4 regions of the Streptomyces sp. NPDC002698 genome follow, and region 3 is predicted to be linked to each of the others. Evidence: riboswitches for the same ligand, from Rfam matches in the RefSeq annotation. Region 3 holds a riboswitch; each other region holds the start of a gene.

What was found. Region 3 has a riboswitch for cyclic di-AMP ahead of ACFYW9_RS30965 (M23 family metallopeptidase). Riboswitches for the same ligand answer to the same signal wherever they lie in the genome.
Positions count from the first base shown of each region.
Region 1: another riboswitch for cyclic di-AMP. It lies ahead of ACFYW9_RS15780 (peptidoglycan DD-metalloendopeptidase family protein); the one in region 3 lies ahead of ACFYW9_RS30965 (M23 family metallopeptidase).
Region 2: another riboswitch for cyclic di-AMP. It lies ahead of ACFYW9_RS36715 (NlpC/P60 family protein); the one in region 3 lies ahead of ACFYW9_RS30965 (M23 family metallopeptidase).
Region 4: another riboswitch for cyclic di-AMP. It lies ahead of ACFYW9_RS06500 (transglycosylase SLT domain-containing protein); the one in region 3 lies ahead of ACFYW9_RS30965 (M23 family metallopeptidase).

Region 1 is NZ_JBIAQM010000009.1:118,324-125,821, reverse strand. Features, by position in the region: gene ACFYW9_RS15790 (HPr family phosphocarrier protein) at 1-173, shown strand, start outside; gene ACFYW9_RS15785 (GntR family transcriptional regulator) at 397-1,089, opposite strand; gene ACFYW9_RS15780 (peptidoglycan DD-metalloendopeptidase family protein) at 1,286-2,053, opposite strand; cyclic di-AMP (ydaO/yuaA leader) riboswitch at 2,066-2,225, opposite strand; gene ACFYW9_RS15775 (pitrilysin family protein) at 2,441-3,829, opposite strand; gene ACFYW9_RS15770 (M16 family metallopeptidase) at 3,826-5,187, opposite strand; gene ACFYW9_RS15765 (DNA topoisomerase (ATP-hydrolyzing) subunit A) at 5,535-7,498, shown strand, end outside.
Region 2 is NZ_JBIAQM010000046.1:28,056-35,553, reverse strand. Features, by position in the region: gene ACFYW9_RS36740 (PspC domain-containing protein) at 1-496, shown strand, start outside; gene ACFYW9_RS36735 (response regulator transcription factor) at 493-1,257, shown strand; gene ACFYW9_RS36730 (NlpC/P60 family protein) at 1,342-2,445, opposite strand; gene ACFYW9_RS36725 (hypothetical protein) at 2,966-3,319, shown strand; gene ACFYW9_RS36720 (tellurite resistance/C4-dicarboxylate transporter family protein) at 3,425-4,405, opposite strand; gene ACFYW9_RS36715 (NlpC/P60 family protein) at 4,541-5,710, opposite strand; cyclic di-AMP (ydaO/yuaA leader) riboswitch at 5,718-5,887, opposite strand; gene pcrA (DNA helicase PcrA) at 6,260-7,498, shown strand, end outside.
Region 3 is NZ_JBIAQM010000030.1:21,874-29,371, forward strand. Features, by position in the region: gene ACFYW9_RS30955 (PrsW family intramembrane metalloprotease) at 1-503, shown strand, start outside; gene ACFYW9_RS30960 (aldo/keto reductase) at 693-1,637, opposite strand; gene ACFYW9_RS30965 (M23 family metallopeptidase) at 1,762-2,799, opposite strand; cyclic di-AMP (ydaO/yuaA leader) riboswitch at 2,811-2,967, opposite strand; gene ACFYW9_RS30970 (PP2C family protein-serine/threonine phosphatase) at 3,271-4,332, opposite strand; tRNA gene ACFYW9_RS30975 (tRNA-Met) at 4,743-4,816, opposite strand; gene ACFYW9_RS30980 (dihydrofolate reductase family protein) at 4,912-6,054, opposite strand; gene ACFYW9_RS30985 (MarR family winged helix-turn-helix transcriptional regulator) at 6,137-6,646, shown strand; gene ribA (GTP cyclohydrolase II) at 6,770-7,423, shown strand; tRNA gene ACFYW9_RS30995 (tRNA-Lys) at 7,482-7,498, opposite strand, start outside.
Region 4 is NZ_JBIAQM010000003.1:378,592-386,089, forward strand. Features, by position in the region: partial or broken gene ACFYW9_RS06495 (CocE/NonD family hydrolase) at 1-710, shown strand, start outside; cyclic di-AMP (ydaO/yuaA leader) riboswitch at 1,531-1,691, shown strand; gene ACFYW9_RS06500 (transglycosylase SLT domain-containing protein) at 1,695-2,456, shown strand; gene ACFYW9_RS06505 (HAD family hydrolase) at 2,601-3,410, opposite strand; gene fahA (fumarylacetoacetase) at 4,021-5,250, shown strand; gene recQ (DNA helicase RecQ) at 5,557-7,498, opposite strand, start outside.

The DNA of each region.
Region 1 (7,498 bases), on a different contig from region 3:
AGGCCGACGGGGACCCCGTCAACGCGGCCTCCATGCTCGCGGTCCTCGGCCTGGGCGCCCAGGGCGGCGAGGAGATCGTCCTCACATCGGACTCCGAGGGCGCGGATGCCGCTCTCGACCGTCTGGCGAAGCTGGTCGCCGAGGGGCTCGACGAGCTCCCCGAGACCGTCTGAGCCGCCCACGAGGCACCCGGACACACGGCCGAGCCGCGCCCCCCTTCACCGGATGGCGCGGCTCGGCCGTTTTTCCGTACCCTCGCCCGGAATTCCCCGCATGGCACGTACGACCTCGCGCCATGGCCGCGGGAATGGCGTGCGCCGAAATTCCGGACACACGCGTAAAAGGGCATCAGAATGAGCCCCTGCCGAATATCCCTCTTTGTATACGGCGCCCGTGTTAATGACGCGGGCCCGTCATGTTTACGGGATGTTGCGAACTTCTCACACGGTCCGGCCGGTCGCCGCCGGGAAATCGGAGCCGGTGCGCGGCCGTGGCGCGCTCGGTGTGCAGGGCCGTGATCGCGCGGGCCCGCTCACTGTCCCCGCGGGCGACCGCGTCCACGATGCCGCCGTGCTCGGCCCAGGACTCCGCGGGGTCGGCCGGCGCCTCCACCGAGTACATCCAGGCGATCTTGTGGCGCAGCTGGGCGAGCGTCGAGGTGAGCGCGGGGCTGCCGGACGCCTGCGCGAGCGTCTCGTGGAACCAGCCGCCCAACGAGCGCAGATCCTCGCTGTGGCCTCGCCTGGAGCGCTCCTGCCCCAGCCTGACCAGACCTCGCAGCACCTTCAGGTGGGCCTCCGTGCGCCGCTGCGCGGCCCTCGCGGCACCCAGCGGTTCCAGCAGCATGCGCATCTCCAGGAGGTCCGCGGCCTCCAGTTCGGAGGGCTCCGCGACACACGCGCCCGCGTGCCGGCGGGTGACCACGAACCCCTCGGCCTCCAGCGTGCGCAGGGCCTCGCGCACGGGGACGCGCGAGACGCCGTATCGGCGCGCGAGCAGTTCCTCGGTGAGGCGGCCGCCGCGCTCGTAGACACCCGCGACGATGTCGTCACGGATCGCCGTGCACACCGAGTGCGCCGGAATACGCATGACCGACCTCCGCTTTAATCCCCGTGAAACGCCGTCGATTGACGCTTGTTCAGTGACTCTATTGCAGGAAGCCTGAATTTCCGATGGCAGGTCTGAATCCATGGATATTTTTTGGACAGACGGCGTCCGGAAACGACGATGCCCCGGCTCGGTGAGCCAGGGCATCGAAAGCGGCGAAGAAGCCGCGAAGCGGTCGTCAGAGGTTGACGCCGTGCGAGCGCAGGTACGCGACCGGGTTCATGTCCGATCCGTACTCGGCGGTCGTACGGGCCTCGAAGTGAAGGTGCGGACCGGTGGTGTTGCCGGTGTCCCCCGAGAGGGCTATCTGCTGCCCCGGAGTGACCGTCTGACCCACGGACACACCGATGGACGAGAGGTGGCCGTACATGGTGTACGTGCCGTCGTGCATCTTGATCACGACTTGATTGCCGTACGCGCCGCCGTCTCCGGCCGTGACGACCGTGCCGGCACCGACGGAGTGGACCGGCGTGCCGGTCGCGGCGTGGAAGTCGACTCCGGTGTGGCTGCCGGACGACCAGAGGCTGCTGCTGGCCTGGTAGCCGGTGGAGACGTACGAACCGGTGATCGGCATGACGAACGTGTTCAGGCGCTTGCGCTCGGCCTCGCGGGCGGCGCGCTCCTTGGTCTCGCGCAGCTTCTGGGCCTGCTCCGCGGCCTGCTTGCGCGCGGTCTGCTCGGCCTGCTTGCGCGCGGCGGCCTCGTCGGCTGCGCGCAGCTGCGCGAAGGCCTGGGCGTCGATCTGGTCGGCGACCGTGTCGTTGAGGGTGACGGTCTGGGTCAGTCCGGTCTGCTCGACGGAGGCTTCCGCGGCGAACGCGGGGGCGGCCAGGGTTCCGATGACACCGGTGGTGGTGAGCGCCGCGACCCCGACGGCGGTCGTGGTGGTCGTGCTGTGCACGCGGCTCGTACGACGGTGTTTGCCGGTGCCACAGGTGAACGCCATGTAGGGGCTGATCCTTTCCTTCCCTCTCGCCTACCGGGTTAGCTGACGGGTTCGGAGCAGGAAGGTCTCCTACGGGCCCCCTCCGGAGAGGGCGTCCGATTCACCCCAGGGACTACGTGTGGGTCCCCGGCTCCCCTGACTCGCGTCATGGGGGACTCGGCGATGACTGCCCGGTGCCGCGGGCGCGGCGCACTGCGTGACGAACAGCCGCACTGACGCTAAGCGGGGCAACTTTCGAACAACAAACGGATCACGATTTTTGTAACGCATCCCACAGGGCAGAAGGGTGACCGTCATACGAATACGGACATCTTGGGAACGGCTTCCGGAAAAAAGAAGGGCCCTGACGGCTCTTCAGCCGTCAGGGCCCTCCCTCGTCGCACGGTTCTACTCGGCGGCCACCACGGTGACTTCACCGATTCCGAGGGCCCTGACCGGCTCCGCGATCTGCGCCGCGTCGCCCACCAGGACGGTCACCAGACGGTCCGTCGGGAAGGCGCTCACGGCCGCCGCGGTGGCCTCCACGGTGCCGGTGGCGGCCAGCTGCCGGTAGAGCGTCGCCTGGTAGTCGTCCGGCAGGTGCTGCTCGACCTGGTCCGCGAGCGTGCTCGCGACCGCCGCGGCCGTCTCGAACTTGAGGGGCGCGACGCCCACCAGGTTCTGCACGGCGACGTCGCGCTCCGCGTCGGTCAGGCCCTCGGCCGCGAGGGTGCGCAGCACCGTCCACAGGTCGTCGAGCGCGGGACCGGTGTTGGGGGTGTCGACCGAGCCGCTGATGGCGAGCATCGCGGCACCCGTGCCGTCCGGCGCGGAGCGCAGGACCTGTCCGAACGCCCGCACGCCGTAGGTGTAGCCCTTCTCCTCGCGCAGGACGCGGTCCAGGCGCGAGGTGAGGGTGCCGCCGAGGCAGTAGGTGCCGAGGACCTGCGCGGGCCACACGCGGTCGTGCCGGTCGGCGCCGACCCGGCCGATGAGCAGCTGCGTCTGGACGGCGCCGGGACGGTCGACGATGATCACGCGGCCGGTGTCGTCGGCGCTCACCGGCGGCACGGGGCGCGGCTGGGCGGCCGAGCCGGTCCAGGAGCCGAGCGTGTCGGTGAGGAGTTCGTCGAGATCGACACCGGTCAGGTCACCGACGACGACCGCGGTGGCCGTGGCGGGGCGCACGTGCTTCTCGTAGAAGGCACGAACGGCCGACGCGTCGATGTTCTGGACCGTCTCCTCGGTGCCCTGGCGGGGGCGCGACATGCGCGCGCCCGCCGGGAACAGCTCCTTGGAGAGCTCCTTGGCGGCACGACGGGCGGGATTGGCCGTCTCGTGCGGGATCTCGTCCAGCCGGTTGGTCACCAGCCGCTCGACCTCGCTGTCCGCGAACGCGGGGGCCCTCAGGGCGTCCGCGAGCAGGCCGAGGGCCTTGGCCAGGCGCGAGACCGGCACTTCGAGGGACAGGCGCACACCGGGGTGGTCGGCGTGCGCGTCGAGCGTGGCACCGCAGCGCTCCAGTTCGGCGGCGAAGTCCTCGGCCGAGTGCTTGTCGGTGCCCTCGGAGAAGGCGCGCGCCATGATCGTGGCGATGCCGTCCAGGCCCGCCGGCTCGGCGTCCAGCGGCGCGTCGAGGTTCACCTCGACGGCCACGACCTGCTGGCCGGGGCGATGGCAGCGCAGCACGGTCAGACCGTTGTCCAGGGTGCCCCGCTCGGGGGCGGGGAACGCCCACGGCTTCGGCTGGCCGGCCTGGGGCTGCGGGTGGAAGTCCATGGTGGCGAGCTCGGTCACTTCGCCGCCTCCTCGTCGGTCTCGTCGGCGGAGTCAGCCGCGTCGGCTGCTTCGGCGGTGGTCGGCTCGTAGACGAGCACCGCGCGGTTGTCGGGGCGCAGGCGGGCCTTGGCGGCCTCCCGGACCTCCTCCGCCGTGACGTCGAGGACGCGCTGCACGGCGGTCAGGGCGAGCTGCGGGTCGCCGAACAGGACGGCGTAACGGCACAGTTCGTCGGCGCGGCCCGCCACGGTGCCGAGCCGGTCGAGCCATTCGCGCTCCAACTGGGCCTGGGCGCGCTCCATCTCACCGGCCGTGGGGCCCTCCTCGGCGAACCGGGCGAGCTCCTCGTCGACGGCGGCCTCGATGACCGGGACCTCGACGTCGCCGGACGTCTTCACGTCCAGCCACCCCAGGGAGGGCGCTCCGGCGAGCCGCAGCAGGCCGAACCCGGCCGCGACGGCGGTGCGGTCACGGCGTACGAGCCGGTTGTAGAGCCGGGAGGACTCGCCGCCGCCGAGGACGGTGAGCGCCAGGTCGGCCGCGTCGCACGCGCGCGTGCCGTCCTCCGGGAGCCGGTAGGCGGCCATCAGGGCGCGCGCCGGCACGTCTTCCTCGACGACCTCGCGCACCTGCTCGCCGATGATGTCGGGAAGCGAGCCGTCCCGCGGGGCGGGCTTGCCGTCGTGCCCGGGGATGGAGCCGAAGTACTTCTCGACCCAGGCGAGCGTCTGCTCCGGGTCGATGTCGCCGACGACCGACAGGACCGCGTTGTTGGGCGCGTAGTTGGTGCGGAAGAACGCGCGGGCGTCCTCCAGGGTGGCCGCGTCCAGGTCCGCCATCGACCCGATCGGGGTGTGGTGGTACGGGTGGCCCTCGGGGTACGAGAGCGCGGTGAGCTTCTCGAAGGCGGTGCCGTACGGCACGTTGTCGTAACGCTGCCGGCGCTCGTTCTTCACGACGTCGCGCTGGTTCTCCATGGACTCGTCGTCCAGTGCCTCGAGCAGCGACCCCATGCGGTCGGCCTCCAGCCAGAGGGCGAGCTCCAGCTGGTGGGTGGGCATGGTCTCGAAGTAGTTGGTGCGCTCGAAGCTCGTCGTGCCGTTGAGGGAGCCGCCGGCGCCCTGGACGAGTTCGAAGTGACCGTTGCCGTGGACCTGCTTGGAGCCCTGGAACATCAGGTGCTCGAAGAGGTGGGCGAGACCGGTCCGGCCCTTGACCTCGTGGCGCGAGCCGACGTCGTACCAGAGGCACACCGCGGCGACCGGGGTCAGATGGTCCTCGGAGAGCACCACGCGCAGGCCGTTGGCCAGGCGGTGCTCGGTCGCTGTCAGGCCGCCGGAGCCTGCCTCAGCTGTGGCCGTGTGACCCATGGGCATGTACGTCCCTTCGATCGCGGAACTACGTCATTCCTGTCGGTCCTGCCACTGTATGCAAGCGCGCGGACGGCTGGCGAAGTTCCCGCACCTCGTACGCCGAGAGCGAGACTTCCGCGTGTTGTCGGCACACCTGGGCAAGCCCACCGGGAACCGTCTCGAACGCGCTCGGGGCCGCCGGACACCGGGCCGGACGGCCGTCCGGGAGCGGTCCCCGGGAGGCCCGCGCAGCGCGCCGCAGGGGCGCTACAGACGGGTCGCGGTCGGCGTTGTCAGTGGGGCGGTCCACAATGGTGCGCGTCAGAACCCGTTCATGCCCCGGCAGAGACTGTGAAGGAGCCGCAGCAGCGATGGCCCGCCGCAGCACGAAGACCCCGCCGCCCGACGACTCGTACGAGGAGAAGATCCTCGACATCGACGTCGTGGACGAGATGCAGGGCTCCTTCCTCGAATACGCGTACTCGGTCATCTACTCGCGAGCCCTGCCGGACGCCCGCGACGGCCTGAAGCCGGTTCACCGTCGCATCGTCTACCAGATGAACGAGATGGGCCTGCGCCCCGACCGCGGCTATGTGAAGTGCGCCCGTGTCGTCGGCGAGGTCATGGGTAAACTGCACCCGCACGGCGACGCGTCGATCTACGACGCCCTGGTGCGTCTGGCGCAGCCCTTCTCCATGCGTCTGCCTCTGGTCGACGGCCACGGGAACTTCGGTTCGCTCGGCAACGACGACCCGCCGGCCGCGATGCGTTACACCGAGGCCCGGATGGCCGACGCCACGTCGTTGATGACCGAGTCGATCGACGAGGACACCGTCGACTTCTCGCCCAACTACGACGGCCAGGAGCGGGAGCCGGTGGCCCTTCCGGCCGCCTTCCCGAACCTGTTGGTCAACGGCGCGTCGGGTATCGCCGTCGGCATGGCCACGAACATGCCGCCGCACAACCTCGGCGAGGTCATCGCCGCCGCCCGGCACCTCATCCGCTACCCGGGTGCCGACCTCGAGACGCTGATGAAGCACGTCCCGGGCCCCGACCTGCCCACCGGCGGCCGGATCGTCGGTCTCTCCGGGATCAGGGACGCGTACGAGTCGGGCCGCGGCACCTTCAAGATCCGCGCCACGGTGTCGGTCGAGGACGTCACGGCACGCCGCAAGGGCCTCGTCGTCACGGAACTGCCCTTCACGGTCGGTCCGGAGAAGGTGATCTCCAAGATCAAGGACCTGGTCGGCTCGAAGAAGCTGCAGGGCATCGCCGACGTCAAGGACCTCACCGACCGCGCGCACGGCCTGCGCCTGGTCATCGAGATCAAGAACGGCTTCGTGCCGGAGGCGGTCCTCGAACAGCTCTACAAGCTGACGCCGATGGAGGAGTCCTTCGGCATCAACAACGTGGCACTGGTGGACGGTCAGCCGCTCACCCTGGGCCTCAAGGAACTGCTGGAGGTCTATCTCGACCACCGCTTCGACGTCGTACGCCGCCGCAGCGAGTTCCGCCGCACCAAGAAGCGGGACCGGCTGCACCTGGTCGAGGGCCTCCTCGTCGCTCTCCTGGACATCGACGAGGTCATCCGCCTCATCCGCTCCAGCGACAACTCGGCGCAGGCCAAGGAACGCCTGATCGAGCACTTCTCGCTCTCCGAGATCCAGACGCAGTACATCCTGGACACGCCGCTGCGCCGGCTCACCCGCTTCGACCGCATCGAGCTGGAGTCGGAGCGCGACCGCCTCAACGGCGAGATCGACGAGCTGACCGGCATCCTGGACTCGGACTCGGAGCTGCGCAAGCTGGTCTCCGGCGAACTGGCCGCGGTGGCCAAGAAGTTCGGCACCGACCGGCGCACGGTTCTCCTGGAGTCCGCGGGCACTCCCGCCGCGACCGTCTCGCTCCAGGTCGCCGACGCCCCGTGCCGCGTCCTGCTGTCCTCCACGGGGCTGCTGGCGCGTACGGCGACCGGTGACCCCTTCGGGGAGGACCCGGACGGCAAGCGCACCAAGCACGACGTGATCGTCTCCGCGGTGCCCGCGACGGCACGCGGCGAGATCGGCGTGGTCACGTCCCTGGGACGCCTTCTGCGCCTGAACGTGATCGACCTGCCGCAGCTGCCCGAGACGGCGTCGGCGCCCAATCTCTCCGGGGGCGCTCCGATCACGGAGTTCCTGCCCTCCCTCGATCCGGACGAGACGGTGATCTGTCTGACGACGCTCGACGAGACGTCGCCGGGTCTCGCGATCGGCACGGAGCAGGGTGTCGTCAAGCGTGTGGTGCCCGACTACCCCTCGAACAAGGAGGAGTTGGAGGTCATCACCCTCAAGGA
Region 2 (7,498 bases), on a different contig from region 3:
GAACGAGGTGCGGCGCCTCGCCCGCGCCCAGGAACGCGATCTGCGGGCCTGGCTCCACAAGCCGGACGGCAGTGGCAAGGCCGAGGACGAGGAGCCCGACACCGTCGCCGAGGCGGTCCGCGGCCATGCCGCCGAGGTCGAGGACAAGCACGGCGTCCCCATCGAGGTCGTCGTCGTGGGCGACTGCCCGCTCGACGACCGTCTGACCGCGCAGATGCAGGCGGCGAGGGAAGCGATGGTGAACGCGGCCAAGTACGGTGGCGAGGGCGGCGCCGTGCAGGTCTACGCCGAAGTCGAGGGCAGGACGGTCTTCGTGTCCGTCCGCGACCGCGGCCCCGGCTTCGACCTCGACGCGATACCCGCCGACCGCATGGGCGTCAGAGAATCGATCATCGGCCGTATGGAGCGCAACGGCGGCACGGCGCGACTGCGCGCGGTGCCGGACGGCGGCACGGAGGTCGAGCTGGAGATGGAGAGGGTGGAGAAAACGTCATGAGCGACACGAACGAGCCTGTGGAGTCCGGCGGTTCGGCCGCGGAGGCCTCCGGTGCCGCAGCATCCGCGGGCGCCGCTCCCGCGGCCGGCGCCGAGGGCGGGCGCCGGGTGCGCGTGGTGCTCGTGGACGACCACCGCATGTTCCGTACGGGGGTCCAGGCCGAGATCGGGGAGACCGCGCGGACCGGCGTCGAAGTGGTCGGCGAGGCCGCGGACGTCGACCAGGCGGTCACGGTCATCACGGCCACCCGCCCCGAGGTCGTCCTCCTCGACGTCCACCTTCCCGGCGGCGGCGGTGTCGAAGTGCTGCGCCGCTGCGCCCCGTTGATGGCCGACGCCGAGCAGCCGGTCCGTTTCCTCGCGCTGTCCGTGTCGGACGCCGCGGAGGACGTGATCGGCGTGATCCGCGGCGGCGCCCGGGGGTACGTCACCAAGACGATCACCGGCACGGATCTCGTGGACTCCGTCTTCCGCGTCCAGGACGGTGACGCGGTCTTCTCCCCGCGCCTCGCCGGATTCGTCCTCGACGCCTTCGCCTCCACCGACGCCCCGCCCGTCGACGAGGACATGGACCGCCTCACCCAGCGCGAACGCGAGGTCCTGCGGCTCATCGCCCGGGGGTACGCGTACAAGGAGATCGCCAAGCAGCTCTTCATCTCCGTCAAGACGGTCGAGTCGCACGTCTCGGCGGTGCTGCGGAAGCTCCAGCTCTCGAACCGGCACGAGCTGACGCGCTGGGCGACGGCGCGGCGACTGGTCTGACGCGGTCCGGCCCGGCTGGACCGGGACGGGCGGGAGCCCCGGGCGACGGACGGCCCGGGGCCCGCGGCCTCGCCGCTCAGGAGATCACGCGACCCGGGTGGCTCCGGCGAAGGGCATCTCCGTGATCGGGGCCACCCGCACCGGCGCCGACGGGTTCGGCGCGTGGATCATCTGGCCGTTGCCGACGTAGATGCCCACGTGGGTGATGCCCGCGTAGAAGAACACCAGGTCGCCGGGCTGGAGTTCGGAGCGGGCGACCCGCGTGCCGGCGTTGATCTGGGAATAGGTCGTGCGGGGCAGGGAGACGCCCGCCGATCGGTACGCGGCCTGGGCGAGCCCCGAGCAGTCGAACGCGTTGGGGCCGGTGGCGCCCCAGACGTAGGGGCTGCCGAGCTTCGCGTAGGCGTAGGCGACGGCGGCCGCCGCCCGGGAGTTGGGCGCCGCCGCGGTGTCCGCTCCGGCGGCACCGGACGTGCCGGAGGCTCCCGACGCCGCGACGGGGGCCGGATCGCGGGACGCGTCGCGCGAGGCATGCTGCTGGTCATCCACGCCGCCTCGCTCCGCGTACTGCGTGCGCTGCTGCGGCGTGAGGCGGTCGAGCAGCCGGCGGGCCGCGCCGAGCTTCTCGTTGACCGTCTTCTTGTGCTGCTTCAGCTCGGTCTGACGCGACTTGAGGGCCGCCAGTTCTATGTGCGCCGCCCCACGCAACTGCTCGAGCTCACGGAGCTGTTTGCGTACCCCGGCGATCTTTGCCGACTGCCGGGTGCCGACCCGCTCGGCGAGCGCGGCATCCTCCAGATACCGGTCGGGGCGGTCGGAGAGCGCGAGTTGCACCACGGGGTCGAGCCCACCGCTGCGGTACTGCGCCGCGGCCATCGAACCCAGCGCGTCCCGGGCCGAGTTGAGCCGGTCCTCCCGGCGGGCCGCCTCGTCGCGGAGCTTGCTCAGGTTCGCCTCCGCCCGGCCGGCCTTCTCCTTGGCGCCGTTGTACTTCTCTGTAGCGGCCTCCGCCTCCTCGTACAGCTTGTCGACCCTTGCCTTCACCTGCGCCGCGGACAACTGGGGGTCGGCGTGGCCGACCCCGTCGAAGCCGGTGGCCGTCGCCGCGCCCGCGAGGGCGATGGTGACCGCTGTGCGGGCCGTGTTTCCGCCGACCGAACGCTGTCTGGCCTTGCGGTGCGCTGCCACGAGGGCCCACATCCTTCCGTGCGACCGCCCTTGAGGTGCGGTCAAGCGGTGACACGTCCGGCGGCGGCTCACACAGGGGGAGCGTGCCGCCGCCGGACCTTCTCGGCGGTGGTGTCCGACTGCCGTCCCTGGCCCGGACGGTGGTGGGGAGCCGGTCACCTGGTGGAGGACGCTAAACCTGGGAGTGAGCTGTTGGTAACGCTATGTACGGAACTATCGCTATTGGATCGCCGAGAGGCCAAATGTGACCAAGATTCCGGCCGTACGTCATCGGCTTCACGCAGGGTGATGACCGAAGCGGCGATTCCCGGACGGCCCGCGCGGTGCAGGTGCTATGGCTGGCGCGCGACGGTCCAGTGGCGAGGGAGTGCCGACCGGGGCCGGAGCGCGACGGGGGGCCGGTGGGGCGGGACGGTCCGGGGAACGGGCGGGCGGCGGGCAGGAGTGGGTCCAGGGTGCCTGGTGGGAAGGGGCGGCCCGGTCGGGAGGGCCTCAGGGGGTGCGATTAGGCTCCGGCCCCATGGACGTACTCATCCATCTCTTCGTCGGCCTGCACATCATCGGCATCGCCGCGCTCCTCGGCGGCTTCCTCACCCAGATGAAGGCGATGGGCAAGGGCACCGCCCGCTTCGTCCCGGCGATGCTCCACGGCGCGCTGACCATGCTGGTGACCGGTGTCGCCCTGGTCGGGCTCAACCAGGCCGAAGGCGGCACGGTCAACACCGTCAAGATCGGTGTGAAGCTGGCCCTGCTGATCGTGATCCTCGGGCTCGTCTATGTGAAGCGGGACGACGAGACGGTGGACAAGCGGCTCTTCGGCCTGGTCGGACTGCTGACCGTCGCGAACATCTTCATCGCCGTCCTGTGGACCTGACCGGCGCGCACTTCCCGTCCCGGCGGAGCTGACCGGCGCGCACTTCCCGCCCCGGCGGACCCGGCCGGCGGCCTCGCCCCCGTGGCGAGGGGCCTGCCCGCCGCGTCACCCCCGTACCTCGGACCTGAAGGCGAGAGCGGTGCCCGCGGCCGCCAGGAGCCATGCCGCCACCGCGATCCACAGCAGCACCTGCCCGGTCCCCTTGAGCCAGAAGACGTCCAGGGCGGCCGAGACCGCGAGGGCGGCCACCGCCGACATCCCCATCGGGAAGACGGACGACCAGCGCCGTACGTCGTACCGCGGGCGCGGCCACAGCACCTCCGCGACGGCCAGCAGGAAGTAGCAGGCGAGGTCCAGCACGAGCAGCGCGCCGGTCGTGGAGCGCAGGACGCCCTGGTCGTCGTTGTTCCACAGATACGGATTCACGTCGTGCGCCACGACGAGCCCGGTCCCGGCCAGCGCCGAGATGCCCAGCGCGCCGGCCGCGATCCAGTGGTCCCCGGCGCCCTTCCGCACCTCCCGCGGGTCGAAGCTCGCGAACGAGAGAACGTAGAGCGCGATCCCCACCCAGAACAGCGTCATCGCGGCATGCGCGAGCCAGTCCGAGCCCACCTCGGCGGCGATCGCCGAGCCGAGGACCGAGAGCCCCTGCGTGGCCACGCAGACGAGGAACACCTCTCCCGTCATGCGGCGCCGCCAGTGCCGCAGCACGGTCAGCAGCAGGACCGGCCAGAGCACGGCCGACAGCGCGAGCAGGACTTCGGCGAACGTCCGCCACCCGAGGGTGGCGAAGCGGGTGCCGAGCACGGTGGTGGCCGCGACCGCGTCGAGCCCCGCGGGGGTGGCGGCCCGTCGCGCCCATTGCTCCCGGTCGCCCACCAGTCGTCCGAGGAAGTCCGAGGCGAGCCCGGCCCAGGTGAGCGACGCGAGGACCAGCGCGATCCCGGACAGGACCTCGTAGCCGGTCAGGTGCAGCCCGATCGAGAGGATGCCGGTGGCCATGACGGCGGCACCGGCGGCGGGGGCCCACCCCGCCCACCAGGTGCGGAGCGGAATGGTGTCCGTCATGTCCGGTGTGTCTGGCATGCGTCGATGCTAAGGACCCGTCGAACGGTTGCGGGCGGGCCACGCGCGGGCGGGGACGAAAACGCGGGGCACGCGCGCGGGCGTGCGGGAGAGCCCGGAGCGCGTGCCCCGCGTGAGGGGCTTCCGTGTCCCGGTCTACGCCGGGCGCACGACGCTGTGGATCGCGGAGGTGCCGTCGTAGTAGATCGACTCCTCGCGGACGTACGCGCCCGGCTTCGGCGCGTGGATCATCATGCCGTCGCCGATGTAGAGGCCGACGTGGCTGAGGTCGTCGTAGAAGAAGACCAGGTCGCCGGGCCGGGCGTCGGCGAGGGCGACCGTCGTGCCCGCGTTCACCTGGTCGTAGGTGACCCGCGGGAGGCTGACGCCGGCGGCCTTCCAGGCGGCCTGGGTCAGGCCCGAGCAGTCGTAGGAGTCCGGGCCGGTGGCGCCCCAGACGTACGGCTTGCCGATCTGCGCGCGGGCGAACGCGAGCGCCTCGGCCGCCTTCGACGAGGAGCCCGTGGCCGTCGATCCCGTCGACGACCCGGAGGCCGAGCCGGAGGCCGTGCCGGTCGTGGTGCCGGACGACGACTGCTGCTGGGCGGCCTTCTCGGCGGCGGCCTGCTGCCGTGCCAGCTCCGCCGCCTCGGCCGCGGCCTGCTCCCGCTTCTTCTTCTCGATCGCCGCCAGCCGCGCCTTTTCCTCGGCGTTCAGTTCCGAGAGCAGGGAACGGGCCTCGGTGAGCTTGTGCTGCACGGTGGCCCTGGACGTCTTGAGCGCCTTCTGCGAGGCGGTCAGCGACTCCAGGCTCCGGGTGGCCTCCGCCCGCTTCCTGGTGGTGGCGGCCTGCTCGGTGATGTAGTCGTCGACGGCGGCCTTCTGGCGAGTCGTCAGACGGCTCATCAGCTGGGTCTGGTCGAAGTAGTCCTGGGGGTTGTCCGCGAGCAGCAGGGTCGCGGTGTCGGGCGCGGAGGCCCCGGTGCGGTACTGCGCCGCGGCGAACGACCCCAGTTCCTCGCGCGCGGTGTTGAGCTTCTCGGTGCGCCGGGCGACGTCGTCGAGCAGGGTGTCGACGCGCTCGCGCTGCTCGGCGGTCTTCTCCCGGGTCGCGTTGTACTTCTCCGTGGCCGTCTCGGCCTGGTGGTAGAGGTCGTCGACCTTCTTCGAGACCGCTTCGATGCTGGGCCGGGGCTCGGCCGAGGGGGCGGCGTTGGCGGTCTGGGAGAGCAGGGCCACGGAGGTGAGGGCCGCTGTGGCGAGGGCCGGGGTCCGTATGCCTGCGATGCGCGCACCCGTGGGGCGCGCTTTGCGGTGTGACGCCAAGAGAGGCGACTCCTTCCGTCATCCGCCTACCGAGTTAGCTGTCGGGTTCGGGCGGGTGGTTCCGGAAGGCTGCCCTACGGTCCTTGCCCCACAAGGCGGTCGGACCGATTCACCCCAAGGTCGGTGGGTCCCCGGCTCCGGGGCCTCGCGGCGTACCGGACTCGGCGGAGGCCGCTCGGCCCGGCGAGGTTCGCCGGTCGCGGTCGAGCGGCCTTCCGGCACGCTAGCCAACCGGTGTGGCCCGTGTGAAGGTTGATGTGCGATATGCCCGATACGTTTTCGTGACCATCGCCGTGCGACCCGCGGGCGGCGACCCGCTCGTCCGAACCGTCGAACGGGCCCCGCCCGCTCCGAACGGCTCGCCGGAGCCGCTCGCCGACGGGGTCTCGCGCCGGGTGACCGCCCGGCCGCTTCTCGTCACGGGGTGTGACGCGTCATGGCCGGAAGGCCGGCTTCCCCGGGGTGACCGCCGGGACCCTGGTCACACTTGCGGCCGAGTTCTCGAGGCGGCGGCGGGCTGTCGGTGGGGCGGCCTAGACTCGGAGAGCGATGAGCAGCCTCTTTGACGACAGCTTCCTGGCGGACCTCAAGCCCTCCGCGGCCCACGAGGACGAACACCCGCCGCCGCCCGAGGACGATCACGTACCGGAGCCCGTTCCGGACGATCTGTTCGGCGGGAAGTTCGACATGCCGCCGAGCCGGGACGCGTACTACCGCGACGGCGCGCCCAGGCCCGCCGTGGACCCGGCGGCCCTGCTGGACGGACTGAACGAGAACCAGCGCGCGGCCGTGGTCCACTCCGGCTCGCCGCTGCTCATCGTGGCCGGTGCCGGCTCCGGCAAGACCCGCGTGCTCACCCACCGGATCGCGCACCTGCTCGGCGAGCGGAACGTCCACCCGGGCCAGATCCTCGCGATCACCTTCACGAACAAGGCCGCGGGCGAGATGAAGGAGCGCGTCGAGGCGCTCGTGGGCCCGCGCGCCAACGCGATGTGGGTGATGACCTTCCACAGCGCCTGCGTCCGCATCCTGCGCCGCGAGAGCAAGACCCTCGGCTTCACCTCGTCGTTCTCGATCTACGACGCCGCCGACTCCAAGCGTCTGATGGCGCTCGTCTGCCGTGATCTCGACCTCGACCCCAAGCGGTTCCCGCCGAAGTCGTTCAGCGCCAAGATCTCGAACCTGAAGAACGAGCTGATCGACGAGGAGGACTTCGCCGCCCAGGCCTCCGACGGCTTCGAGAAGACCCTCGCCCAGGCGTACGCGATGTACCAGTCGCGGCTGCGCGAGGCCAACGCGCTCGACTTCGACGACCTGATCATGACCACGGTCAATCTGCTGCGCGCCTTCCCGGACGTCGCCGAGCACTACCGCCGCCGCTTCCGGCACGTCCTGGTCGACGAGTACCAGGACACGAACCACGCCCAGTACGCGCTCGTGCGGGAGCTCGTGGGGACCTCCGAGCACCCCGTGGACGTACCGCTCGGCGAGTACGACCTGGCACCCGCCGAGCTGTGCGTCGTGGGTGACGCGGACCAGTCGATCTACGCCTTCCGCGGCGCGACCATCCGCAACATCCTCCAGTTCGAGGAGGACTACCCGAGCGCGACGACGATCCTCCTGGAGCAGAACTACCGCTCCACCCAGACGATCCTGTCCGCCGCCAACGCGGTCATCGAGCGCAACGAGTCCCGCCGCCCCAAGAACCTGTGGACCAACGCGGGCGCGGGCTCGAACATCACGGGCTACGTCGCGGACACCGAGCACGACGAGGCCCAGTTCGTCGCC
Region 3 (7,498 bases):
TGCCCGCGTTCGGACTGCTGACCTGGCTGGTCGTCTGGACCCGGCAGCGCGAGCTGCGGACCGTGCGCGCCGAACTGCCCGTGTACACCGCCGCCGGCTGGCTGGGCGCGGCCGAGCCGTGGGTCCTCGGCTCGATGCGGGCGCGGCAGCTCGCGCGCGAGTGGGCCGGCCACCACTTCGGGAAGAGCGCGGCACGCTCGGTGGCGGAGTACGAGGCGTACGCGACCTCGCTGGCGTTCCTGCGCCACCGGGGGCGACGGGGCCGTGCGGGCGCCGACTTCGTCGTACGGGAGCGCGAGTTGCTCGACGAGCTGTGGCGCCGCCGGGAGATCGCCCGTCCGGCCCTCACCTACGCGGCCCGCGCCACGGCACCGCTGCCCGCACCGCCGCCCTGGCCGGCCCCCGGGTACGGCTACATCGCCCCGCCGGCCCGGCCCTACGGCCCACCGGCACAGGCACCCGCGCCGGCCCCGTATCCCGCGTACAACCCGTACCGCTCCTAGGGCCCGACGTTCGGATCATGCGGCGGGACGCGGGGCAGCCGACAAGGCACCGCACCTCGGCGCCACCTGATCCGAACGACGGGCCCTGGGGCCCGACGCCCGGGACCGGCCGGTCCCGCACCACCGGTCCCGCGCCCGCGCCACGGACCGGCGGGGGTACCCCGGGTCCGCGTGCCCGCGCCACGGCCGTTACGCCGACGCCTGCGTCAAGCGCGTGAGTTCCTCGTCCGTCAGCACCAGGTCCGCGACCCCCAGCAGGGCCGGGAGCTGCTCCACGGTGCGGGCGGAGGCGATGGGCGCGGCGACCGTCGGCTGTGCGGCCAGCCAGGCGAGGGCGACCGTCGGTACGGCGACGCCGTGGGCCGCGGCGATCTCGTCGAGGGCGGCGAGGACCAGCGGCCCGCGTTCCGTGTCGAGGTGCTTGGCCGCGCCCGCGGCCCGGGCCGAGTCGACCGTCGTGCCGGGGCGGTACTTGCCGGTGAGGAAACCGGAGGCGAGCGCGAAGTACGGGACGGCGGCCAGACCGGCCCGGGAGGCGACCTCCAGCAGGGAGCCCTCGTAGGTGTCGCGCGAGACGAGGTTGTAGTGCGGCTGGAGCGCGACATACCGCGCGAGACCCTCGCGGTCGGAGAACTCCAGGGACTCCCGCAGCCGCTCCGGAGAGATGTTGGAGGCGGCTATGTACCGCACCTTGCCGGCCGTCACCAGCTCGTCGAGGGCACCGATGATCTCTTCGACCGGCACGTCCGGCTTGTCGAAGTGCGTGTAGTAGAGGTCGATGTGGCCGGTGCCCAGGCGGCGCAGCGACGCGTCGGCCGCGGCCTTGATGTTGGCACCGGACAGACCCGGGTACGCGGGGTGCTGGCTGACCTTGGTGGCGACCACGATGTCCTCGCGGTTGCCGCGGGTCCTCAGCCACTTGCCGATGATGGTCTCGGACTCGCCGCCCTCGTTGCCCTCGATCCAGGCGGAGTAGGAGTCGGCCGTGTCGAGGAAGTTGCCTCCGACGGCCGCGTAGGCGTCGAGCACGGCGAAGGACCGGGTCTCGTCGGCCGTCCAGCCGAAGACGTTGCCCCCGAGGGAGAGCGGGAAGACCTCGAGGTCGGACGAACCGAGCTTGCGAAGAGAAGTCATGTACGGGCTCAACACCCGGCCCGGATGGATGTATTCCGCAATCACCCGGGCCGTCGTCCGCACCGGGACGACCGACAGCCCTGACGTCGGGGGGGTTGACGTCAGGGCTGCCGGAGATCGGAGATCAGGGGTTGAGGCCCTTGCTCTGGAGCCACGCCATCGGGTCGATGCCGGTGGCGGCGCCGCCGGCGTGCACTTCGAGGTGCAGGTGCGCCCCGGTGACGTTGCCCGTCGCACCCACGCGCCCGATGACATCACCGGTGGCGACCTTCTGGCCCACGCTGACGCTGATCGACGACTGGTGGCAGAACCACAGCTCCGTACCGTCGTCGAGGGTGAGGATCGTGCGGTAGCCGTACGCTCCCGCCCAGCCGGCCTCGGTGATGGTGCCGCTGTGGATCGCCTTGAGAAGCGTGCCGGTGGGCGCCGCGAAGTCGAGTCCGGTGTGGTAACCGGAGGACCACAGGGCACCGGCCTCGCCGAAGGTCGAGGTCAGCGTGTACGAGGACGTCGGCAGCGAGTAGCTCTTGGCGAGCTCGGCGAGGCGCTCCTGCTCGGCCTTCGCCTTGGCCGCCTCCTCCGCCTTCTCCTTCGCGGCGTCGGCCTTGGCCTCGGCTTCGTTCTGCTGCTTGACGGCGAGGTCGACGGCCTTCTTCGCGGCGACCGTCTGGGCGGCCTTCTGCGTGGCGGTGTCGGCCTGGTTCTGCTGCGCCTGGGCCTGCTGCATGATGCGGTCGCGCAGCGCCTCACCGGCGTCGGTGGTGCCCTGGGCCTCGTCGGCGCTGGTCAGGCCGGCGGTGGTGAACGGGGCCGTGGAGCCCTTGGGAGCGCTGGATCCGCCGTCCGATATCAGGGCCCTGGCCGACTCGGTGACCGACGACAGGTCGGGCATCGAGATCGAGACGGGCGCCTTGTCCGGAGCGGCGCTGGCGATGCCGCCGCCTCCGACGGCGGCTATGACGCCGACGCCGAGAACCGTGGAGCTACGGGCGAGTCCGCCGCCGCCGCGCTGCTTGCCCGTGCGGTGCCGGCCGCGGACGGGAGCGACGGAATCCGCGGTGGGATTCCACTCCTCCCAGGGACCCTCGTCCTTGCCGTAGCCGAAGGTGTGCGTTTCGTTCGGCGCGAACGGGGTTGGCTGAGCGGGCCGGTTGGACGCCACGTGAGCGCACTCCTTTCCTTCCTTGCCGCCTACCGGGTTAGCTGACGGGTTCGGAGCAGGAAGGTCTCCTACGCGCGTACGGCCACCGTGCTTCCACGGCGGAATACGCCCGATTCACCCCACGAGTTGGTTCCCCGGTTCCCTTACGGGATTCGGCGCGTGCGCACGGAGCCGCCTCTTGTGACGGTTGTGACGACCGCGCTGCGTTATCGAACGTTAATAGACCCAGGCACCGAATTCCAAGCTGTTCCGACTGATCATTAACGGCTCTTGGCCAGGACTTTGGGGTCATGAGCGATGAAAAACGGGCGAGTTGACCTCACGGTGTCGACACGGGTTTCCCTGACGGTGAGTCAGGTGCTACGCGGAGGGACACCGTCCGGTCACCGCTCGTGACCGAGCCCGGAAAAGCCGTCGCCCAGGGGGTGGAAGACCTCCCGGACGACGGGTGCCCCCCTCGGCGAGCACCCGTCACGGGCGCCGGACGGCGAGCAGCGCCATGTCGTCCGTCAGCGCGCCGCCCGTGTGCAGGCGGGCCGCCTCGAAGAGGGCGGTCAGCAGTGTGTCGGGGCAGGGAAAGGCCCGTCCGGCCAGCCAGGCGGCCGGATCGAAGAACTCCCCCCGCGCGTCACGGGCTTCGGACAGTCCGTCGGTGTGCAGCAGCAGCGTCGCCCCGCGAGGAAATCCCTCCCGCACCGTCGGGGCGGGCAGGCTTCCCAGTTCACTCATCCCGAGGGGCAGCGCGAAGGACTCGGCGGTGAGGGTGAGGAGCGTGCCGTCGGGACGCAGCAACAGGGGCGGCGGGTGGCCGCGGTTGACGACGCGTACGACGTCCTCGCCGTGCGGGATCTCGGCGAGGACCGCGGTCGTGAACCCCTCGGCCGCGTCGACGCTGTCGCGCCGGGTGCCCGCGCGCTTCAGCGCCCGCTCCAGGCGCTCCGCGACGCCCTCCAGGGTCGCCTCCTGCTCGGCCGCCTCCCGGAACGCCCCGACCACCGTCGCGACGGTGGCCACCGCGGTCATCCCCTTCCCCCGCACGTCCCCGACGACCAGCCGTACACCGTGCGGGGAGTCCTGCACGGCGTACAGGTCCCCGCCGATGAACGCGTCCTCCTGCGCCGCCTCGTACCGGGCCGCGACCTCCAGTCCGGCGATCCGCGCCTCGGGCTCGGGCAGCACGGCGCGCTGCGCGAACTCGGCGATCTCCCGGACGGAGGCGAGCCGTTCGTCGCCGCGCCGGACGACCGTGTTGATGAGGACGGCGAGGACCGCGGCCATCGCCACGGTGACCACCTCGGTGACCGCGTCGACCTGAAGGACTATGCCGAGGGCGAGGTGGGTGACGAGCACGGCGCCGACGGCGAGGACGCCGGCGAGAACGGTTCCGCGCAGTGAATGGAGGGGTGCGGCGACCAGGGGCGCGGCCGCGAACAGGGGGGTCGCGGTGAATTCCGCCGGGGTGAGGTAGTCGTAGACGACCCCGGCGGCGACGAACAGCACGGGCAGGGCCCGGACGAAGGCGCGTGCGTACACGATCCCGCGCGGCTCCGCTCCCGCCGCCGGACCGGGTGGCGGGACGCTCCCGGACCCGCGGACACCGCGGGACGGCCGGTCGGCCCGGTCACGGGGCTGTCCGGTCCGCCGCTCACCCGCCCGCTGCCCCGCCACCCGTCCAGAAGAACCGGTACGGGGGCGGCGGGCGACCTGTGTGGCCCGACCGGGGGAGGACACCGCCCGCCGGAGCGAACCGGGACCGGCCCGAAGGACCGCGCGAAACGGGACCGGTTCCGGAGGACCACGGCCGGAAGAAGGCGAAGCGGCCGAAAGGCGGCGGGAGAAGGCGGAGGGAAGCCGGAAAAGAGCCTGGAGCGGCCGGCGGAACCGGTGGGGCAAACACCAAGGGCCGGAACTCGTGAATCCGAGTTCCGGCCCTTGGCCTTCAGTAGCGGGGACAGGATTTGAACCTGCGACCTCTGGGTTATGAGCCCAGCGAGCTACCGAGCTGCTCCACCCCGCGTCGTTGAAACCAGTGTACGCCATCCGCGGGACCCGGAGCACACCCGTTTAAACGCACCCCTCCAGCGGCGCCGGCACCCGGCTTCTCCCCGGCTTCTACCCGGCCACCAGGTGCCGGTTGGGGGCCTTGGCGCGGTCCGCGTACTCGGGCAGGACGGCGACCTGGACGCCCGCGGCGGCGAGGAGCCCGTTCCCGTCGGCGTCCCTGACGAACGTGTCGGGCTCGCGCCAGGCGGTGACGACCCGTCGCACACCGGCGTCCAGGATGAGCCGGGCGCACGGAGCGGGCCGGGAGGCGCGGTGGGCGCACGGTTCCAGGCTGCTGTAGACGGTGGCGGCGGCCAGCCGGGGATCGGCCGGGCCGATCTTGGCGAGGGCGGCCTCCTCGGCGTGCACGACGGGATCGCCGCCCTCGCGGGAGTGGCCCCGGGCCAGCTCGGTCCCGTCGGCCGCGACCACGACGGCGCCCACGCTGAACGCGGTCTTCGAGGGCGGGCACAGCTCCGCCAGCTCGCAGGCGAGCTCCAGCCACCGCCGGTCCGCGGCGGAGGCGAGCGAGCCGGTGCCGGGCGCGGTGGGGATGTAGCGGATGAGCACGACGTCGCCGACGGGCCGCGTCTCCACCAGCCGCATCCGGCCCAGGGGGTACTCCCCGGTCCCGAACAGCCGCGGCGCGTCCGGCTGCCCGACGAAGAGGGGGGCGACGGCGAGCTGGAGCTCGTCGGCGAGTTCCTCGCGCACGAGCTGGGTGTGGACCTTGCCACCCCCTTCGACCATGAGGCGGCGCACCCCCCGTACGTCGTGGAGGTGTTCCAGGAGCACACGCCAGTCGAGTCCGGGTCCGGTCGGGACGACGTCCACGCCGACGATCCCCTTCAGCAGGGCGGACGCCCGCAGCGCGCCCTCGTCCGTCGTGTAGACGATCTTCTCGCCGCCCGTGTGCCAGAACCGGGCCCCCGGGTCGAGCTCACCGGAACCGCTGACGGTGACCTTCAGGGGGTATTCGGGGCGGCCGCCGGCGACACGGGCCGCACGCCGTTCGGCGGAGTTGACCAGGAGCCGCGGATTGTCCGTGCGCAGGGTGCCGGCGCCCACCAGGATCGCGTCGCTGGAGGCCCGCACCTCGTCGACCCGGTCGAAGTCGGCCGGGCCCGAGAGCAGCAGCCGCTCGGGGCCGGTGTCGTCCAGGAAGCCGTCGAGGGAGACGGCGGCGGACAGCAGGACGTAGGGACGGGGCATCGGGACGCTTCCTCCGGTCGCACGCGCGCGGTGAGATTCGAGCGCAGTGGTTCAAGTTTTAAACAATACCTAGACTGGTCTCATGACGACCCGCTGGCTGACCGCCGACGAACAGCACGCCTGGCGCTCGTACCTCTCCGCGAGCTCCCTCCTGGAGGACGCCATCGACCGCCGGCTCCAGGCGGAGGCGGGGATGCCCCACCTTTACTACTCCATCCTGGCCAAGCTGTCCGAGGCACCGGAGCGGAAGCTGCGGATGACCGACCTCGCCGAGGCCCAGAAGATCACCCGCAGCCGTCTGACGTACGCCGTGACCCGGCTGGAGAAGGACGGCACCGTACGCCGGGAGGGCTGCCCCACCGACAGGCGCGGGCACATGGCCGTCCTCACCGACGAGGGCATGACCCTCCTGGAGCGGGTCGCGCCGGGGCACGTCGAGACGGTGCGGACGGCGATCTTCGACCATCTGACCCCCGAGCAGGTGCGGCAGCTGGACGAGATCTGCGGAACCATCACCCGGGCGATCCAGGGCGGGAATTCCGGGGCGCCCGGGGAAGACCTGCCCTGGCGGCGGCGTTCCTGCTCCTCGTGAGGCGCCGGAGGGGGACGTGAACCCCATTGCTTGAAGTTTGAAGCAGATGTAGTGTCTCGTTCCGTGGTTGTGCTTCAAATCTGAAGCACAACCCCGTACGAACCCGCCGGACGGAGAGACCCCATGCGCGACCACCCCACCGCCACCGTGCGCACCCGCGTCCGCGTACCCCTGCGCTTCGGCGACGGCTACTCCGTCGACGCCCAGCTCGTGACCTTCCACGGCCTCGACGACGGCAAGGAGCACCTGGCCGTCGTCCTCGGCGAGCCCGGCCCGAACCCGCTGGTGCGACTGCACTCCGAGTGCCTGACCGGCGACGTGTTCGGCTCGGCCCGCTGCGACTGCGGACCCCAGCTGCGCGAGGCGGTGGAACAGATCGCGGAGCGCGGCGGCGTCCTGCTGTACCTGCGCCAGGAGGGCCGCGGCATCGGCCTCTACAACAAGCTCGACGCGTACGCCCTCCAGGACCAGGGCCTGGACACCTACGCCGCCAACGCGGCCCTCGGCCTGCCCGAGGACGACCGCGACTACACGGCGGCCGCCCAGATGCTCCGGGCCCTCGGCATCGACTCCCTGGACCTGCTCTCCAACAACCCGGACAAGGCCGAACAGCTCCGCGAGCTCGGCATCACGGTCTCCCGCCGTGTCCCGACGGGCGTCTTCACCACCGCCCACAACGTCCGCTACCTGCGCGCCAAGGTCCTCCAGACCCAGCACACGCTGCCGCTGCAGGAACTCACCGAGCGCACGGAACTCACGGGACTCACGGCCGGCTGACGGCCCTCGGACGAAACGAGCCCCCGGCTCAGATCGCTCTGAGCCGGGGGCCCTTCCGTAGACCCTGTGGGACTC
Region 4 (7,498 bases), on a different contig from region 3:
GGAGCATGCGGGAGAAACGGCTGGAAGCGATCGTCCGCGCCGCGCACACCCGGCCGGCGCACCGGACCAGGGACGCGCACCGGCGCCACGACAGCCTCCGCAAGGAGTACGGGGCCGTCCGCGCCGCGGTCCTCGCGGTCGGCGGCCGGCACGACCCGCACCGCGACACGGTGCCGCGTCCGGTGCGGAACCCGCCGCCGGACCGCGTACGAGGTCTCATCGGCTCCTGGTCCCGCCAGTACCCGGACCGGGGCCTGCCGCCGGGACCGGCCATCGGCTTCCTCCAGGAGACGCCGCGCCGGTGGGACCACTGGCTCAGGGACAAGGAGACGGACGCACTCTCCGTCCCCCTTCCGCGCTCGTACGTGATGGACGCGCACCCTCCGGCGACGGTGCACGCGCGGATCCCCGGCCACCGGGTAAGCGACCCGGCCCGGCCCTCACCCTCGGTGACCCCGGTCGCGTACGCGCTCCGGGGCGTCCTGAACCTCTCGGCGTGCCGGGGCCCCGGCCGGGCGGTTCCCCGGGAGCCGGGCACCACGGAGAACGTGGTGCTCGACCTGAACGCCATCGGCTACGCGTTCCCGGCATGCCATCGGATCCGGCTGGGCGTCTCCTCCGCGTACCGACCCTGGATCCGGCCCCAGCCGGGCTCGGAGGCGGGCTTCACCCTGGAGCCGATCGGCAGCGTCCCGCAACTCCCCATACGGGCAACGGAGTCGGACACCTCGGCCACCTCGGCCACCTGCGGCGCACAGGACTTCGTCACGACCGACGAACCCGTCCGCGAGGACGGCGACGAGGTCGTCTTCCACCGGACCCGGGAGAAGCGCTTCCGCGCACAGCTGGCTGACCGGGCGCACCAGCACGGGAGTTCACTCCCCGGACCGCTACGCATCCACACGCACCCCAGGCCCGGGCCGGCGCGACGCGCTCACGGCGCGGGCCCCGGCGTATCACCGCGCGCCGGACGGCGGCAGGACGCTCCCGTACCGAACACCGGTGGCACGAGGCGCACTTGACCGCCCACCGGCCCGAGTCCGGACCACGTCCGGGCGGCTTCGGACCACGTCCGGGCAGCTTCGGTTTACGTCCGGGCGGCCTCGGCTCGCGTCCGGGCGGCTTCGGCTCGCATGCAGGCGGCGCTCCCACCGCCGGGCGGACGCGTTCCCGATGTGTCCCGCGCCACAATTCCCGCCACACCAGGGGCCGCTCAGCACCCCGTGAAGAGCTCGGCGACGGCTTCCATCGCAAGCGCAATGCCCGAATTACCCCTCATGCCGCCTTGATGCTCTTTGGTCTCGTGAGTTGAGTCACCGGCGAACCGGACCCCCGCCGCGCGCCCTTCCCGGCCCAACCCGTTTGCCAAAGGCAAGTTGAGGATCCAATTCCGGCGCAATCGGACTTTTCGCCTGTGCATCAACCAGGAGAAAGCGATCTTCGCGGTCAAATCTCGTCTTGTTTCGGACATGTGCTCTCGCATACGTTCTGGTCGAACCCGGGCGGATCGCCGAATCCTGCCGCCGCCCGGCAACCCATCGACCCACGCACGGCAGGAGCGGGGGAACCACAGGTAAGCCGCCGATCCGGGCACACCGGACCGGCTTGGGGTGAAGCCGTGCCAACAGCGCGGCCGGGCATCTCCCGCCCGAACCCGACAGCTCACCTCGCAGGCGTCGGAGAGGACATTCGTCATGCCCGTACGAGGCAAGCACCGCCGCATGAAGACCAACGTCATCACCCGGGGCATGATCGCCGCCGGAACGGGCGGCATCGCCCTCGCCCTCCCGCTCGTGAGCGCCACCGGCGCCAGCGCCGCCACCCCGGCGCAGGCCCCGCAGGCCGCCCACACCGCGGTGGTTCCCAACGTGGAGCTCGTCACCTACAAGGTGGTCGCCGGCGACACGCTCTCCACGGTGGCGAAGAAGTACCCCAAGAGTGGCGGCTGGAAGAAGCTGTACGCGGCGAACCGCGCGGTCATCGGTGACAACCCCGCCCACCTCCGTCCGGGCCTGAAGCTGACCGTGGGCACGAAGACGCTGAAGTCGACGACCGTCCGCACCACGGCGAACGCGACCACCGCCGTCGCCAAGCCCAAGGCGGCCACCGTCACCCAGGCCTCCGCCAAGACGTACGCCGACAACCTCGACGGCTGGATCAAGGAATCCCTGGACGTCATGGCCAAGGCGGGCATCCCGGGCAGCTACGACGGCATCCACCGCAACGTGATGCGCGAGTCCTCCGGCAACCCCAACGCCATCAACAACTGGGACTCCAACGCCGCCGCGGGCATCCCCTCCAAGGGCCTCCTCCAGGTGATCGACCCCACGTTCCGGGCGTACCACGTGGCCGGCACGTCGTGGAACATCTACGACCCGGTCGCCAACATCACCGCGGCCTGCAACTACGCGGCCGACAAGTACGGCTCGATGGACAACGTCAACGGCGCCTACTGATCGCACCCCGCACCCCGTCTTCCTCCGCACCCGCCGACGGCGCCTTCCCGGCCCGTCGGCGGGTGCGTCGCGGTCGCGTCGGCCGGTGTGCGTTTTGCTGGTGCGCCGGGCGTCGCGACGGGGCGAACGTCGCCTGTCGCGGCGCTAGAAGCCGAAGAGGCGCTCCAGCACGACCGCGATCCCGTCGTCCTCGTTCGACAGGGTGATCTCGTCGGCCACCGCCTTCAGTTCCGGATGGGCGTTGGCCATCGCCACACCTCGGGCCGCCCAGTCGAACATCGGGATGTCATTGGGCATGTCACCGAAGGCGAGCGTCGCTTCCGGGGTGAGCCCGAGGTGCGCCGCGGCGAGAGCCAGGCCCGTCGCCTTGGTCACCCCGCATGGCTGGAGTTCGACGGTGCCGGGACCGGACATGGTGACCGTCGCCAGCGAACCGACCACTCCCCGTGCCGCCGACGCCAACTCGTCGTCGGACAAGGAGGGGTGACGGAGCAACACCTTGCTGATCGGCTCCGCCCAGAGGTCGTCCCGGCGCGGCACCCGCACCGCCGGCAGAGTCGGATGCGGCATGACATAGCCCGGCTCGATGAGCGTCAGCCCGTCCACGCCGTCCTGGTCGACCGCCGCGTACAGCAGCCCGACCTCCGCCTCGATCTTGCCGAGCGCCGTCTCCGCCAGTTCCCTGTCCAGGGTCACCGACCACAGCATGCGGTCCGCGCCGGCGTCGTACAGCTGCGCCCCCTGCCCGCACACCGCCAGTCCCTCGCCGCCGAGTTCGTCGAGAAGCGGTCGCACGCGCGGTGCCGGTCGGCCCGTGACCACGAGATGCCGGGCACCTGCCTGGGTCACCTTCGCCAACGCGGCCCGTGACCGGTCGGAGAGTGTGTCGTCGCCGCGCAGCAGCGTTCCGTCCAGGTCAGTGGCGATGAGTGAATATGCAGTCGGAGCGGCCATGATCCGAAGAATACGGATCGAACGACTCATCGGCCCGGCCTGAACCGGACGACGTCCGGTATCCCGTCAGCATCGCCGTTCACCGCACGGTGGTAAGCGCGTTGCGACCGCTTCGGATCACCCACGCTCCACTTCCGTCCACACCGACTTTCCCGCACACGACCGACCACATTTCCCCAACACCCCCTGGACAAAGGCCAACTCGCCGAAAGCCATCTCGGCCGCCGTACCGCACCACGCCGGCCGCCGGGGCCGGACATCGGCAAGTCCGTTCGCGGACAGGCTCGTTGGGCCGGGCAGAGACGAACCCCTCCCGCCTCGGAAAGTGCGCCACGGAACCGTACGAGACAGTCGCGGGCAGCCCCGGGCAGCCAGGAGCAGGTCCGTGAAGCGCGGCCACGGAACCGGGAAGCGGCACCCGTCACCCGGCTTCGGCGCACCCGCCGCCCAGCGACCTCCGGCTCCGCGCGGGACCAATACGGACATTGCAAACCCTTTAGGCCCTGCCGCAGCGGGGACACTCCCCCGTAACGTGTGCCCCGACCACATGAAACGCGTGGAACGCATGGATCACATGGCGAGTACGAATCCGAAAGCGAGGCACCAACCGATGCCCCCCTTCGATGTCCCCGAGGGTGACCCCTTCGGCCCGCACAACCTGCCGTACGGCGTGTTCTCCCTGACCGACCCGGCCGGCGACCCCGAGCGACGCGTCGGCGTACGGCTCGGCGACCACGTGCTCGACGCGGGCGCGGCGGCCCGTTCCCTCGGCTCCCCTTACGCCGGGCTGCTCGCGCAGCCGACCCTCGACCCGCTGCTCGCCGCGGGCCGCACCGCCTGGTCCGATGTCCGGCGCGCGCTGACGGCCTGGGTGACCGTCCCGGCCCACCGGGAGACCCTCGCTCCCCATTTCCACCCGCTCACCGACGTGACGCTGCACCTCCCCTTCACCGTCGCGGACTACGTCGACTTCTACGCCTCCGAGAACCACGCCCGGAACGTCGGCCAGATCTTCCGTCCCGATGCCGCCGACTCCCTCACCCCGAACTGGAAGCACCTGCCGATCGGCTATCACGGCCGCTCCGGCACGGTCGTGGTGTCCGGCACGGATGTCGTCCGCCCCTCGGGCCAGCGCAAGGCCCCCGCGGACGCCGCCCCGGTCTTCGGCCCCTCGGTCCGCCTGGACATCGAGGCGGAGGTCGGCTTCGTGGTCGGCACCCCCTCGGAACAGGGCCGTCCGGTGTCCCTCGGCGACTACCGCGACCACGTCTTCGGCCTCTGCCTGCTCAACGACTGGTCGGCGCGTGACGTCCAGGCCTGGGAGTACGTCCCGCTCGGCCCCTTCCTCGGCAAGTCCTTCGCCACGTCCGTGTCGGCGTGGATCACCCCGCTGGACGCCCTCGACGACGCCCTGGTGGCCCCGCCCGTCCGCACGCACCCCCTCCTCCCCTATCTCGACGACGCCTCCGAGGAACCGGGCGGCTACGACCTCCGGATCTCCGTGGCCGTCAACGGCCACGTCGTCTCGGAACCCCCCTTCTCCACCATGTACTGGACGGCCGCCCAGCAACTGGCCCACATGACGGTCAACGGCGCCTCCCTGCGCACCGGTGATCTCTACGGGTCCGGGACCGTCAGCGGCCCGTCGGAGGGCGAGCGCGGCTCGCTGCTCGAACTCACCTGGAACGGACGCGACGCCCTCGAACTCCCCGACGGCAAGCGCACGTTCCTCGAGGACGGCGACGAGGTCACCATGACGGCCTGGGCCCCCGGTCCGGGCGGGACCCGGGTGGGCCTCGGCGAGGTCAGGGGCCGCATCACACCGGCCGTCTCCCTGTAGGACTCTCCGGGGCAACTCTCCGGGGCGGGCCCCATCAGGAGGCCCCGGCAGAAGCTTTCGGGGATGCCTTCGGGATACCTCGACAGAGCTCCCGCAGAGGTCCGGCAGCGGTCCGGCAGAGGTCGGAGACGCCTCGGGCGCGGCTCCCGCGGAGGTTCCCGGCGGGAACGAGTCCGTGTCACGGTGGCCAGGATCCTGGCCACCGTGCCCCGCGGAGTCCGGCGACCCCGGCGGGGCCGACGGGGTGGCGGGGTGGCGGGGTCGGCAGAGCGTCCCCCCTGTCCCCGGTCCTCTGCGTCGGGCCGACTACATCCAGTCCTCGGGCTCCGGCTCCTGGTCCAGCTCGGGCCAGTCCGGGTCCGGTGCCGCGGCCGCCGCACCCGGCGCCGCCTCGGGTCTGCCGCCGTCCCCCGGGGCAGCGGGCGTGCCGTCGGCGAGCGAGGCGAGCACCCCGATGACACCCTCCCCGTAGGTCGCCAGCTTCTTCTCGCCCACTCCGCTGATACCGCCCAGCTCCTTCACGGAGGTGGGCCACACCGTGGCGATCTCCCGCAACGTGGCGTCGTGGAAGATGACGTACGCCGGGACTCCCTGTTCCCGCGCCTGCTCCGCCCGCCAGGCGCGCAGTGCCTCGAACGCGGGAACGAGCTCCGCGGGCAGTTCGGCCACCGCCGCCTTGGCCTTGCGCTCACCCTTGGGTGCCGACGACCGGGACGTGACCGGCTTCGGCGCCTCCTTGCGCAGCAGCACGTCGCGCTCGCGCCGCAGCACGGTCCCGCTCGCGTCGGTCAGCACCAGCGTGCCGTACTCACCCTCGACCGCGATCAGCCCCTGGGCCAGCAACTGCCGTACGACACCGCGCCATTCGGACTCCGCCAGCTCCGCGCCGATACCGAAGACGGACAGCTGGTCATGGTCGAACTGGATCACCTTGGCGGTCTTGCGCCCCAGCAGGATGTCGACGATCTGGCCCGCGCCGAACTTCTGGCCCCGCTCGCGCTGGAGGCGCACCACCGTGGACAGCAGCTTCTGTGCCGCGACCGTGCCGTCCCAGGTCTCCGGAGGCGTCAGACAGGTGTCGCAGTTGCCGCAGTCCGGTGTGTCGGGGTCCTGGCCGAAGTAGGCCAGGAGCTGGGAGCGCCGGCACCGGACCGTCTCGCACAGGGCGAGCATCGAGTCCAGATGGGCGGTGGCCCGGCGTCTGAAGGCCGCGTCACCCTCCGAGCCCTGGATCATCTTGTTCAGCTGGACCACGTCCTGGAGGCCGTACGCCATCCACGCTGTGGAGGACAGTCCGTCACGGCCGGCGCGGCCCGTCTCCTGGTAGTAGCCCTCGACCGACTTCGGCAGGTCCAGGTGGGCGACGAAGCGGACGTCCGGCTTGTCGATGCCCATGCCGAAGGCGATCGTGGCGACCACCACGAGGCCCTCCTCCCGGAGGAAGCGGGACTGGTGCGCGGCACGGGTTCCCGAGTCCAGGCCCGCGTGATACGGCACCGCCTCGATGCCGTTGCGGGCGAGGAACTCGGCGGTCTTCTCCACGGAGTTGCGCGAGAGGCAGTACACGATGCCCGCGTCGCCCGCGTGCTCCTCGCGCAGGAAGGACAGCAGCTGCTTCTTCGGGTCGGCCTTGGGAACGATCCGGTACTGGATGTTGGGGCGGTCGAAGCTCGCCTCGAAATGACGGGCCGCGGGCATGCCCAGGCGCTGGGTGATCTCCTTGTGCGTCGCCCGTGTGGCGGTGGCCGTCAGCGCGATGCGCGGGACGTCCGGCCAGCGTTCGCCGAGCAGCGAGAGCGCCAGATAGTCGGGACGGAAGTCGTGGCCCCACTGGGCCACACAGTGTGCCTCGTCGATCGCGAAGACCGAGATCTTCCCGCGGGACAGCAGGTCCAGCGTGCTGTCGAGACGCAGCCGCTCGGGGGCCAGGTAGATGAGGTCGAGCTCGCCGGCCAGGAACTCCGCCTCGACCACGCGCCGCTCGTCGAAGTCCTGCGTGGAGTTCATGAACCCGGCGCGCACGCCCAGTGCCCGCAGCGCGTCCACCTGGTCCTGCATGAGCGCGATGAGCGGGGAGACCACGACGCCCGTACCCGGTCTGACCAGGGAGGGGATCTGATAGCAGAGGGACTTTCCGCCACCGGTCGGCATCAGGACGACGGCGTCACCGCCCGCCACCACGTGCTCGATGATCGCTTCCTGCTCGCCGCGGAAGGCGTCGTACCCGAAGACCCGGTGGAGAGCGGCC